2 linked regions of the Rhodopseudomonas sp. BAL398 genome follow. The protein of the gene in region 2 interacts with the protein of the main gene of each other region in a pairwise test. Links are inferred from orthologs where the notes say so. Each region holds a gene or a part of one and is shown on either strand. Other genes may lie near its edges.

Region 1 (4,902 bases), 1.2 Mb from region 2 along the record:
CAGGTTGACGTCGCACAACGAGACGTCATATGCGGGCTTGACCCGCGTATCCATCGCGCGCGGAGCGCGCCGCCGGATCAGAGTTGTTGTCGCGAAGAGGATGGGTTGCCGGGCCAAGCCCGGCAACGACGTCGTTCGTGTGATGTGAAACGAATCCACTTCCCCCGTGTCCCGGGCGCGGTGCAGCGCGCAGCGCTGCCCCGCAGAACCGGGACCCCGCTTCAGGCGTCCCAAACAGCGGGGCCCCGGCTCTGCAGCGCACCACGCCGCTGCGCGGCGCGTTGCGCTGCGTCCGGGGCACGCAGTACGTAGTACGTAGGTGGGCAAAGCGAAGCGCGCCCACAGCAGCGAGCCGATCTTGCTGAGCTTCGCGTGGGCACGGCGCAACGGCGCCTTTGCTCACCCTACGCTTGCTACTACGCTTGCTACGAATTGCGGGGTGGATTGGGACCGGAGCTGATTGGCTGCAGCGCTTCGCGTCGTTGCGCTCGTCGCGCTGAACTTCGAGCCCAAGCGCCGACGCCGACGGCGATGGCCAGCATCAGCAACGGCATTCCGACGGCAACGAGCAATTGTTCGGTCATTCGCTGAGACCTCCCAAAATGTCTCTCGCTACTAAATGTCTCTCGCTACTAAATGTGTGGTGGTGGCGACGACCAGACAAGTACTGCGGCATGCAGGCTACGCAAATCACCGCAAAGAAGGCAGCAAACTTCGAATGGTAATTGAGTTCATAAGTTGATCAAGTTCAGGTATTTTGTGCTGGCCGCCCACCCACGCAATATAGTCCATAGGTCGAAACGGCCCAATTATTTTCGTTAACTGAGGTATCGAAACGAGGACGCGATCTTGAAAGGTTCTCCCAAACGAGATCGCCTCCGGGTCAATGGTTGGATCGGTAATCGAAACTTGTGTGCTGTGCCCGCTCGGAAACACAATGCTCAAAACTATCCCCTCCTTAAAAGATGATAGAAGGAAGACAAATCCCAATGGAATCGAGAGCGATTTCATAGGCGATTTCTCGCCTAGTCCCTGAAAATAAGACATCATGCGAATGTCGTGACTAGTTGACGGAATGTCAGATCGGCGCGTCCAGAGTAAGTTGCGTAATCGGTTCGTGTATTGAAGTCGTCCAAATCTCTCGCCGAGTAATCGATATCCAAACGCCAATGCAAGTTTAGCCAGAAATCGAATATCAAAAAGAAGGTCCAACTTCAATTCATGTCCTAGTCGTCCGCCTTTATCTAGTAGAGCTCTGATGAAATCCCTTTCACGTAGTGCAATCGCATCTTTCTTGCACAGTTTCCCTCCGGTTCGTGAATTTAACAGCTGATCTTCAATGTCGGAGTCTGCACCGAGGAAAATTGGCTCGTCTGAGAAATGAGCTGTAACCGATTTAAAATTGGAGAAAAGCCAATAGGGATGCGGAGATGCGTTGAAGGCATAAACTCGACTCGCCGCATCTTTCCTGCTGAGGAAAGGATCTCCGCCGGCCATTGCGTCGTAATCTTCGGGTTGTTTTGTATGTATGTGCCAAACTGTTCCGCCGTCTGGGCAAAGCCAGACTTCCACTTCTTCGTCCGGCCCAAATGTGATTTCCTTCGATTTTCCAAAGTAGGTCAAAGGAAATACGTTGCCTGATGCTTCATCGAAGTCCAGGCAATGCTGCCAAGCGCGATTTTCAATCGAGTTTTGAAAAAATCCCTTTGCAACTGGGGCGTCAACGAAACGGCCCATCAGGGAATTGCATTTGCGGCAAACCTCACGGGTGGTGGCGTCTGCGCATGTACCGTTACCGCCCATAAAGCGGGGAATAATGTGCTCAAGTGAAAAGTCTGCTGAAGCCTTGCGCTGCAAACAGTAGATGCAAATGCGGCCATGGTTCAGCGGGTTCTCTTTCACAGAACGAATGTGCTCCCCTTCTTAGTATTGGCCGCTCAATTTCCGCAACCCGCTATTGCGGGCTCTAATGATCTGTCCTTGAGAAAAAGTTCGAGTGTTTGGTCTTCCGCCTAAATCGCCTCGCCCCGTGCCAGCAGCGCCGCATTTCTGATGCCGTCGATATTTGCCTTGTAGCTTTCCATCGTGCCGCCCTTGAACACCGCGGAGCCGGCGACGAAGGCGTTGGCGCCGGCGGCGGCCAATTGGCCGGAGACCTTGTCGGTGACGCCGCCGTCGACTTCGATGTCGATCGGGCGGCCGGCGGTCATGGCGCGGATGTCCTGGATCTTGCCGATGGCCGAGGGGATGAAGGCCTGGCCGCCGAAGCCGGGATTGACCGACATCACCAGCACCAGATCGATCAGGTCGATGACATATTCGATGGCGCTGGCGGGCGTGCCGGGATTGAGCGAGACGCCGGCCTTCTTGCCGAGCGCGCGGATCGCCTGCAATGAGCGATGCAGATGCGGGCCGGCCTCGGCGTGGACGGTGATGTGGTCGCAGCCGGCCTTGGCGAAGGCTTCGAGATAGGGATCGCACGGCGCGATCATCAGATGGGCGTCGAAGATCTTCTTGGTATGCGGCCGCATCGCCTTGATGACGTCGGGGCCGTAGGAAATATTCGGCACGAAATGGCCGTCCATCACGTCGAGATGGATCCAGTCGCAGCCGGCCTGATCGACCGCGCGGACTTCTTCGCCGAGCTTGGAGAAATCCGACGCCAGGATCGAGGGCGCGATGACGAGGGGGCGGGGCGCGAACTGGGACATGGGCACGATTCCGGAATTGCGGGGAAATCCTCGCTAACATGCGCCCCCCGCCGGGGCAATGCGCGCCGGCAAAGGCCGGATTTTGCCGCGCTGCAACTGGCAAAATCTGCCGTGGCGGCAGAAATTTCCCGGTCGGCGGGCCGGCGCTTGCGGGAAAAGCCGAGTGTTTACAAGCGCACCTCGCATGGCACGGCGATTGCTAAGTAGCTGGTGATGAATATCGGCCGCGATCGGCGGCCTTTGGAGTTTCGCCATGCTAGCTGCGCTTCCTGCCATCAGCGCGATGTCATCGATGCTCGACGCGCTGACCGCGTCGTCGAAATCCAAGGCGACCACCGGCGTCAATGCCGGGGCGAAGAAGGAATTCAACCCGGCCGAGCTGATCTCGTCCGGCGATTCCACCTCGTCCACGAGCACCGGCAGCTCGACGGCATCGGGCGGGCTGTCGCCGGAAACCATGAGCGCGCTGCTGGCGATGCAGGGCCAGTCCAACACCACCTCGACGGCGTCGACAGAATCAGGCGGCACGGCCAGCCTGTCCGAAACACTCAAAGCCCTGTTCGGTGAACTCGACGCCAATTCCGACGGCAAGATCACCAAGGCGGAATTCGAGGACAAGCTCGGCGCCGGCGGCACCAATACGGCCGCGGCCGACAAGGTGTTCGGCAAGCTCGACACCGATGGCGACGGCTCGGTCAGCGCCAAGGAATTGGCGGCGGTGGTCAAGGGCCATGCGCATCACCGCAAGGCGGATGATTCCGGTACGGCCGGCAGTTCCGATCCGCTGCAAGCGTTGGCCGGCTCCTCCAGTTCGACCACGACCAACAGCGACGGCACCACCACCACGTCGTTGACCTATGCGGACGGCTCCAAGGTCTCGATGACATCGGCCGCCAGCAATTCGGCGTCGTCCAGCGCCAGTTCATCGTATAATTTCATCGAGAAACTGATCCAGCGCCAGGCCGACGCGGCCGCGAAGGCGTCCGGCTCCTCGGTCTCGGTCAGCGCGTAGCGTCCGACTAAGTCCAGCCTCGTCATTCCGGGGCGCGAACAGCGAAGCTGTGAGCGAACCCGGAACCTTGCGGTATGGCCGTGCGCGTCGCCGAGACCGGGCTCGCTCGCCTGCGGCTCGCGCCGCGGCAAGACGGCGCCTGCAAGCTCAGTAGCGATCCCGCCAGGCCGGCTGCGCGCCGGCAAAGGGCAGCGCGGTCGCCTCATAGACGCCGCGCGCGATCGCCCGCGCCACGGTGTTGGCTGCGAGCATCCCCAATTCGGTGAGCCCGACCAATGGGTCGATCGGCTTGGCGCCGGTCGCCGCGGCGAACACCACGTCGCCATCCAGCGGCGCATGCACCGGATAGATCGCCCGCGCCATCCCGGTCTGGGCGATCATCGCCAGCCGCTTGGCCTGCGGCTTGGTCAGCTGCGCATCGGTGACCACGGCGACCAGCGTGGTGCTCTCCTGCGCGGTGGCCACGCCCTTCAGCCGCATCGCCAGCATCGGCGGCGTGAAGGAGGGCGGCAGGCCATGGCCGCCGAATTCGCCATCCTGCTCGAACGGCGCGGCCCAGAACCACGGCCCATCGCCGACGGTGACGCTGCCGACCGCATTGACCACCGCAATTGCTGCGACCCGCACGCCGCCGGGCGTCTGCGCCGAGGCCGAGCCGAGCCCGCCCTTGAAATTCGCCGTGCTGGCGCCAAAGCCGGCGCCGACGCTGCCGAGCGCGAAATCGCGGCCCGCGGCCTTGGCGGCCGCATAGCCGAGGTCGCGATAGGGCGAGAACCGGCCCCATTGCTTGTCGCCGCCATTGATCATGTCGAACACCGCGGCGCCAGGCACGATTGGGATCGTCACGTTGCCGATCGCAAAGCCGCGGCCCTGCTCAGCCAGATAGGCCTGGGCGCCGCCGCCGGCATCGAGCCCGAAGGCCGAGCCGCCCGACAGCGTCAGGCCGTCGATCTGCTCCACGGTATTGACCGGCTCCAGCAGGCTGGCGTCGCGCACCGCCGGTCCGCCGCCGCGAATGTCGATTGAGGCCACCGCCGGCTGGTCGAACAGGATCGCAGTGACGCCGGAGGCTAGCGTTGCGTCGTCGGCATGCCCGACCCGGACGCCGGCGATATCGGTGAGCAGGTTTTTCATGTTTCAGCCCCGTTGCGGCGCAGATGAGCGCAGCGCCGGAACCCG
Region 2 (4,742 bases):
GACGGGCGCTGAGCGCCTCCTCCCTGAACGCCGCCATGACCAATATGGTGAACAAAGGCGTGGTGGCGTTGAGCACCGAGGCCAGTCCGCTCGGGATCAGCGTCTGGCCGATCACCAGCAGTGTGAACGGTATCACATTGTTCAGCACAGCCATCACCAGGAACGGCCACCAGTCGCGCAGCCGTGGGGGAAAGCCCGCGCCGTAAATCCACATGACCGGAATCAGCACGGCCGCCGCCAGGGCGACCCGCACCAGCACGATCGTCAGCGGCGGCGTGTCTCTCACGGCAACGCCGGTAAAGAAGAACGAGCCACCCCACAATACCGACAATAGCACCAGCAGCAGCCAGTCGCGGGGATCGATTGCCGTCTTGGTGGTCGCCATGCGCTACTCCGATCGCGTGGCAAAGTGGCTCGTTCGGCGTAACCGGACCACCCGATTTCCGGATCGCCTCGCCACCATCGATGGTCGAGCTTGCCGGGGCGACCGCGGGACGGCATTCTGACCGCATTCGGTTCAACGGGAATGTCGATATGAGCCTGGAATTTCTGATCACGTCGCTGATTGTCGTCGCCGCGCCCGGGACCGGCGTGTTGTACACCCTGGCCGCAGGGCTTTCGCGCGGGGGCCGGGCCAGCGCGGTGGCGGCCTTCGGCTGCACCCTCGGCATCGTGCCGCATATGCTGGCGGCGATCCTGGGATTGGCGGCGCTGCTGCACACCAGCGCGCTGGCGTTCCAGACCTTCAAATATCTCGGCGTCGCATATCTGCTCTACATGGCGTGGAATACGCTACGCGAGCGCGGCGCGCTCAAGGTCGACAATGAGGTGAGCGCGCGCTCGGACGTCCAGCTCGCCGTCACCGGCATCCTGGTCAACATCCTCAATCCGAAACTGTCGATCTTCTTCCTGGCGTTCCTGCCGCAATTCGTCAGCGCCGATGAAACCCATCCATTGGGACGGATGTTCGCGCTCAGCTTCGTTTTCATGCTGATGACATTCGTGGTGTTCGTCGGCTACGGGCTGTTCGCCGCCGCGGTCCGCGAGCATGTCATCTCGCGGCCGCGGGTGCTGGCCTGGATGCGCCGCAGCTTTGCCGCGGCGTTCGTCGCGCTCGGCGCCAAGCTGGCACTCGCCGAGCGCTAACGCTCAGCCCTTGCTCGGATCGATCAAGAACTTCTCGCCGGTCGCGCGCTTGTTGTAGATCGCGATATTGTCGAGCGACAAGACCTCCTGCAACGAAACGACGCGCGTGTAGTGGCTGGCGAAGGTGGTCTTGATTTCGGCGGCGACGCGCGCGCGCAGCTTGGCGGCTTCATCCGCACCGATCTTCTGCAGGAAGTTGAACAGCAGCCAGCCGCCGACGCCCCAGGCCATGCCGAAGGCGCGGTTGAGCTCGATCGGCCCGGGATCGAGGCTGCCATAGATATAGACCTGCTTGTGTACGCTGGACCCGTAGCGGCTGTAGATCTTGGCCGATTTGTTGGCGGCGATCTCCATGCCGGTCAGGATCTGGCCGGCCAGCCTGCCGCCGCCGATCGCGTCGAACGCGATAGTGGCGCCGGTCTGCTCCAGCGCCGCGGTGAGGTCGTCGGTGAAGTTCGGCGCGGTCGAGTTGACGACGTATTTGGCGCCGATCTTGCGCAGGATCTCGGCCTGCGCGTCGCTGCGCACGATGTTGACCAGATCGATGCCGTCCTTGAGGCAGATCTTGTTGAGCATCTGGCCGAGATTCGACGCCGCCGCAGTATGCACCAGCGCCTTGTGATCCTCGCGCCGCATCGTCTCGACCATGCCGAGCGCGGTCAGCGGATTGACGAAGCAGGATGCGCCTTCGGCCGGGGTGGTGCCGACCGGCAGCAGCAGGCAGTCGGCGGCATTCATCAGCCGATATTGCGCATACATCGCGCCGCCGATCATCGCCACGGTCTTGCCGAGCAGCTGTTGTGCGGCGACCGACGACCCGGCCTTGATCACGGTGCCGGCGCCCTCATTGCCGACCGGCATCGGCTCGTCGAGCCGGCCGGCCATCGCCTTCATCGCAGCGTCCGGGACCTTTGCGCTGATCACCGGCGCGCCAGCGGTGCCGGACGCCTTCGCGGTGCTCATGTCGGCGGCCCCGAACAGCAGGCCGAGATCGGACGGATTGAGCGGCGTGGCCTCGACTCGCACCAGCACCTCGTCGGCGCCGGGCTCGGGAATTGGCACGGGCGTCAGCGACACTTCGAGTTCGCCGCTCGCCTTGATCAGCGAGCGCAGTTGAAGTCCAGTGTTGCTGTCGGTGCCCACGCGCAATCTCCCTATCGTTGTTCGCGGCCGCACCTTGGTGCAACCGCGCGCAGGGTTCAAGCGGGCGCGATCAATTGATCGTGCGTCAGCGAAACGCCTTCAAGGCCCCTCGCCCGGCGAAGATCGCCTGGCTGCCGAGTTCCTGCTCGATCCGCAGCAACTGGTTGTATTTCGCGGTGCGGTCGGAACGCGCCAGTGAGCCGGTCTTGATCTGCCCGCAATTGCTGGCGACTGCGAGGTCGGCGATGGTGGAATCCTCGGTCTCGCCGGAGCGATGCGACATCACCGCGGTATAGCCGGCCTTGTAGGCCATTTCGATGGCGCTCAGCGTTTCGGTCAGGGTGCCGATCTGGTTGACCTTGATCAGGATCGAATTGGCACGGCCGTTCTTGATGCCGTCGGCCAGCCGCTCGACATTGGTGACGAACAGGTCGTCGCCGACCAGCTGGCACTTGTTGCCAATCAGATCGGTGACCTGCTTCCAGCCGTCGAAATCGTCCTCGGCCATGCCGTCCTCGATCGAGACGATCGGATAGCGCGCCGCCAGCTCGCCGAGATATTTCGCCTGCTCCTCGATCGAGCGGGTCTTGTTCTCGCCCTCATACACATAGGCGCCGTTCTTGAAGAATTCGCTGGATGCCGGATCGAGCGCCAGCGCGATATCCTCGCCGGGCCGATAGCCGGCCTTCTCGATCGCCTTCATCACATAGCTGAGCGCCTCGTCGGCCGATTTCAGGTTCGGCGCGAAACCGCCCTCGTCGCCCACATTGGTGTTGTGGCCTTCGTCGTGCAGCGATTTCTTTAAAGTGTGGAACACTTCGACGCCCATCCGCAGCGCTTCCGAGAAGCTCGGCGCGCCGATCGGCATGATCATGAATTCCTGGAAATCGATCGGATTGTCGGCATGCGCGCCGCCATTGATGATGTTCATCATCGGCACCGGCAACGTGCGGGCCGAGGTGCCGCCGACATAGCGGTACAGCGGCATGTCGAAGGATTCCGCCGCCGCCTTGGCGACCGCCAGCGACACGCCCAGAATCGCGTTGGCGCCGAGCCGGCTCTTGTTCGGGGTGCCGTCGAGTTCGATCATCACCTGGTCGATCTGGACCTGCTGCTCGGCATCCATGCCGCCCAGCGCATCGAACAATTCGCCATTGACGGCCTCGACCGCCTTCAGCACGCCCTTGCCGAAATAGCGGCCCTTGTCGCCGTCGCGCAATTCGACGGCTTCATGCACGCCGGTGGAGGCGCCGGACGGCACCGCGGCGCGGCCCATCGATCCGTCCTCCAGCACCACATCGACCTCGACGGTCGGATTGCCGCGGCTGTCAAGGATTTCGCGGCCGATGATGTCGACGATGGCGGTCATGGGAGCCTCATGGGGAGTTGGGGAAGACGGTTGGCGCTGCTTCTACAGCAAGGCTTCCGGCGGGAAAAGGCCGAGACCGGACCGCGTGACGCGGCCATGACTATTGGCTAAGACGGCAGCAACGGAGACCACGATGTCGAAAACGCCCAGCAAAACCCCGAAACCCGCCAATCTTCAGCTCGGCCGCGCGGTCGAATGGCCCGCCACGCCGGAGGCCGCCCGGCTCGACCGGGTCCCCAACCCGCAGGCCGACACCAATTATCTGGTGCGCTTCACCGCGCCGGAATTCACCTCGCTGTGCCCGGTCACCGGCCAGCCCGACTTCGCCCATCTGATGATCGATTACGTGCCCGGCGCCTGGCTGTTGGAGTCGAAATCGCTGAAGCTCTATATCGCCAGCTTCCGCAACCACGGCGCCTTCCACGAGGACTGCACGGTGGCGATCGGCAAGCGGATCGCCGCGGAGATCAAGCCGAAATGGCTGCGGATCGGCGGCTACTGGTATCCGCGCGGCGGCATTCCGATCGACGTGTTCTGGCAGACCGGCAAATTGCCCAAGGGCATGTGGATTCCCGAACAGGGCGTGGCGCCCTATCGCGGGCGGGGCTAGGCCGCATCCACCGGCCGGGTCGACCGCAGGAAGCGGGCGCAGAACGGGCCCAGCATCGCGATCACGGCGGCCGCCAGCAGCAGCGTCGGCAGCTTGCCCAGATTGGATATTCCCACGCCGTAGGCGATCGGGCCCACGGTCTGGCCCATGAAGAAAAAGAACGAATGCAGCGACATCGCGGTGGCGCGGGCTTCCTGCGACAATTCGCTGGAGAACACCTGCAGTGACCCGTGCAACATGTAGAAGCCCCACCCCATCAGCAGGAAGCTCAGGCACTGGACCTGCCATGGCGGGCCGAAAGCGACGAACGCCACTTGCGCGGCCATCAGCGTGCCGCCTGCAATCATCATCCCGTTGACGCCGATCCGCGGCAGCATCCTGGTGATCGACGCGGTGTAGAACAATCCGCCAAAGGCAAAACACGCCAGCACCAGGCCGGCGATCGACAGGCTGCTGACGCCGAGGTCGAACAGA

The links.
Region 1: the proteins of eno (region 2) and rpe interact in binary tests that used the Escherichia coli proteins (3 or more experiments, as listed by UniProt). The link is inferred for Rhodopseudomonas sp. BAL398 from one-to-one orthologs.

What each region holds. Positions count from the first base shown.
Region 1 is NZ_CP133111.1:2,482,694-2,487,595, reverse strand. What follows is about bases 863-3,851. They hold rpe (ribulose-phosphate 3-epimerase), read right to left. Parts: upstream 2,712-3,851; coding sequence 2,013-2,711; downstream 863-2,012. Other genes in these bases: RBJ75_RS11850 (EF-hand domain-containing protein), read left to right, coding at 2,965-3,723; RBJ75_RS11860 (HNH endonuclease), read right to left, coding at 863-1,902. In the rest of the region: more of RBJ75_RS11860, read right to left, coding at 691-862; RBJ75_RS11845 (P1 family peptidase), read right to left, coding at 3,871-4,857. UniProt on the Escherichia coli protein: Catalyzes the reversible epimerization of D-ribulose 5-phosphate to D-xylulose 5-phosphate.
Region 2 is NZ_CP133111.1:1,290,633-1,295,374, forward strand. What follows is about bases 1,517-4,345. They hold eno (phosphopyruvate hydratase), read right to left. Parts: upstream 3,659-4,345; coding sequence 2,375-3,658; downstream 1,517-2,374. Other genes in these bases: RBJ75_RS06150 (zinc-binding dehydrogenase), read right to left, coding at 1,517-2,289; queF (preQ(1) synthase), read left to right, coding at 3,792-4,268; RBJ75_RS06165 (MFS transporter), read right to left, coding at 4,265-4,345. In the rest of the region: RBJ75_RS06140 (DMT family transporter), read right to left, coding at 1-385; RBJ75_RS06145 (LysE family translocator), read left to right, coding at 535-1,146; more of RBJ75_RS06150, read right to left, coding at 1,150-1,516; more of RBJ75_RS06165, read right to left, coding at 4,346-4,742. UniProt on the Escherichia coli protein: Catalyzes the reversible conversion of 2-phosphoglycerate (2-PG) into phosphoenolpyruvate (PEP). It is essential for the degradation of carbohydrates via glycolysis.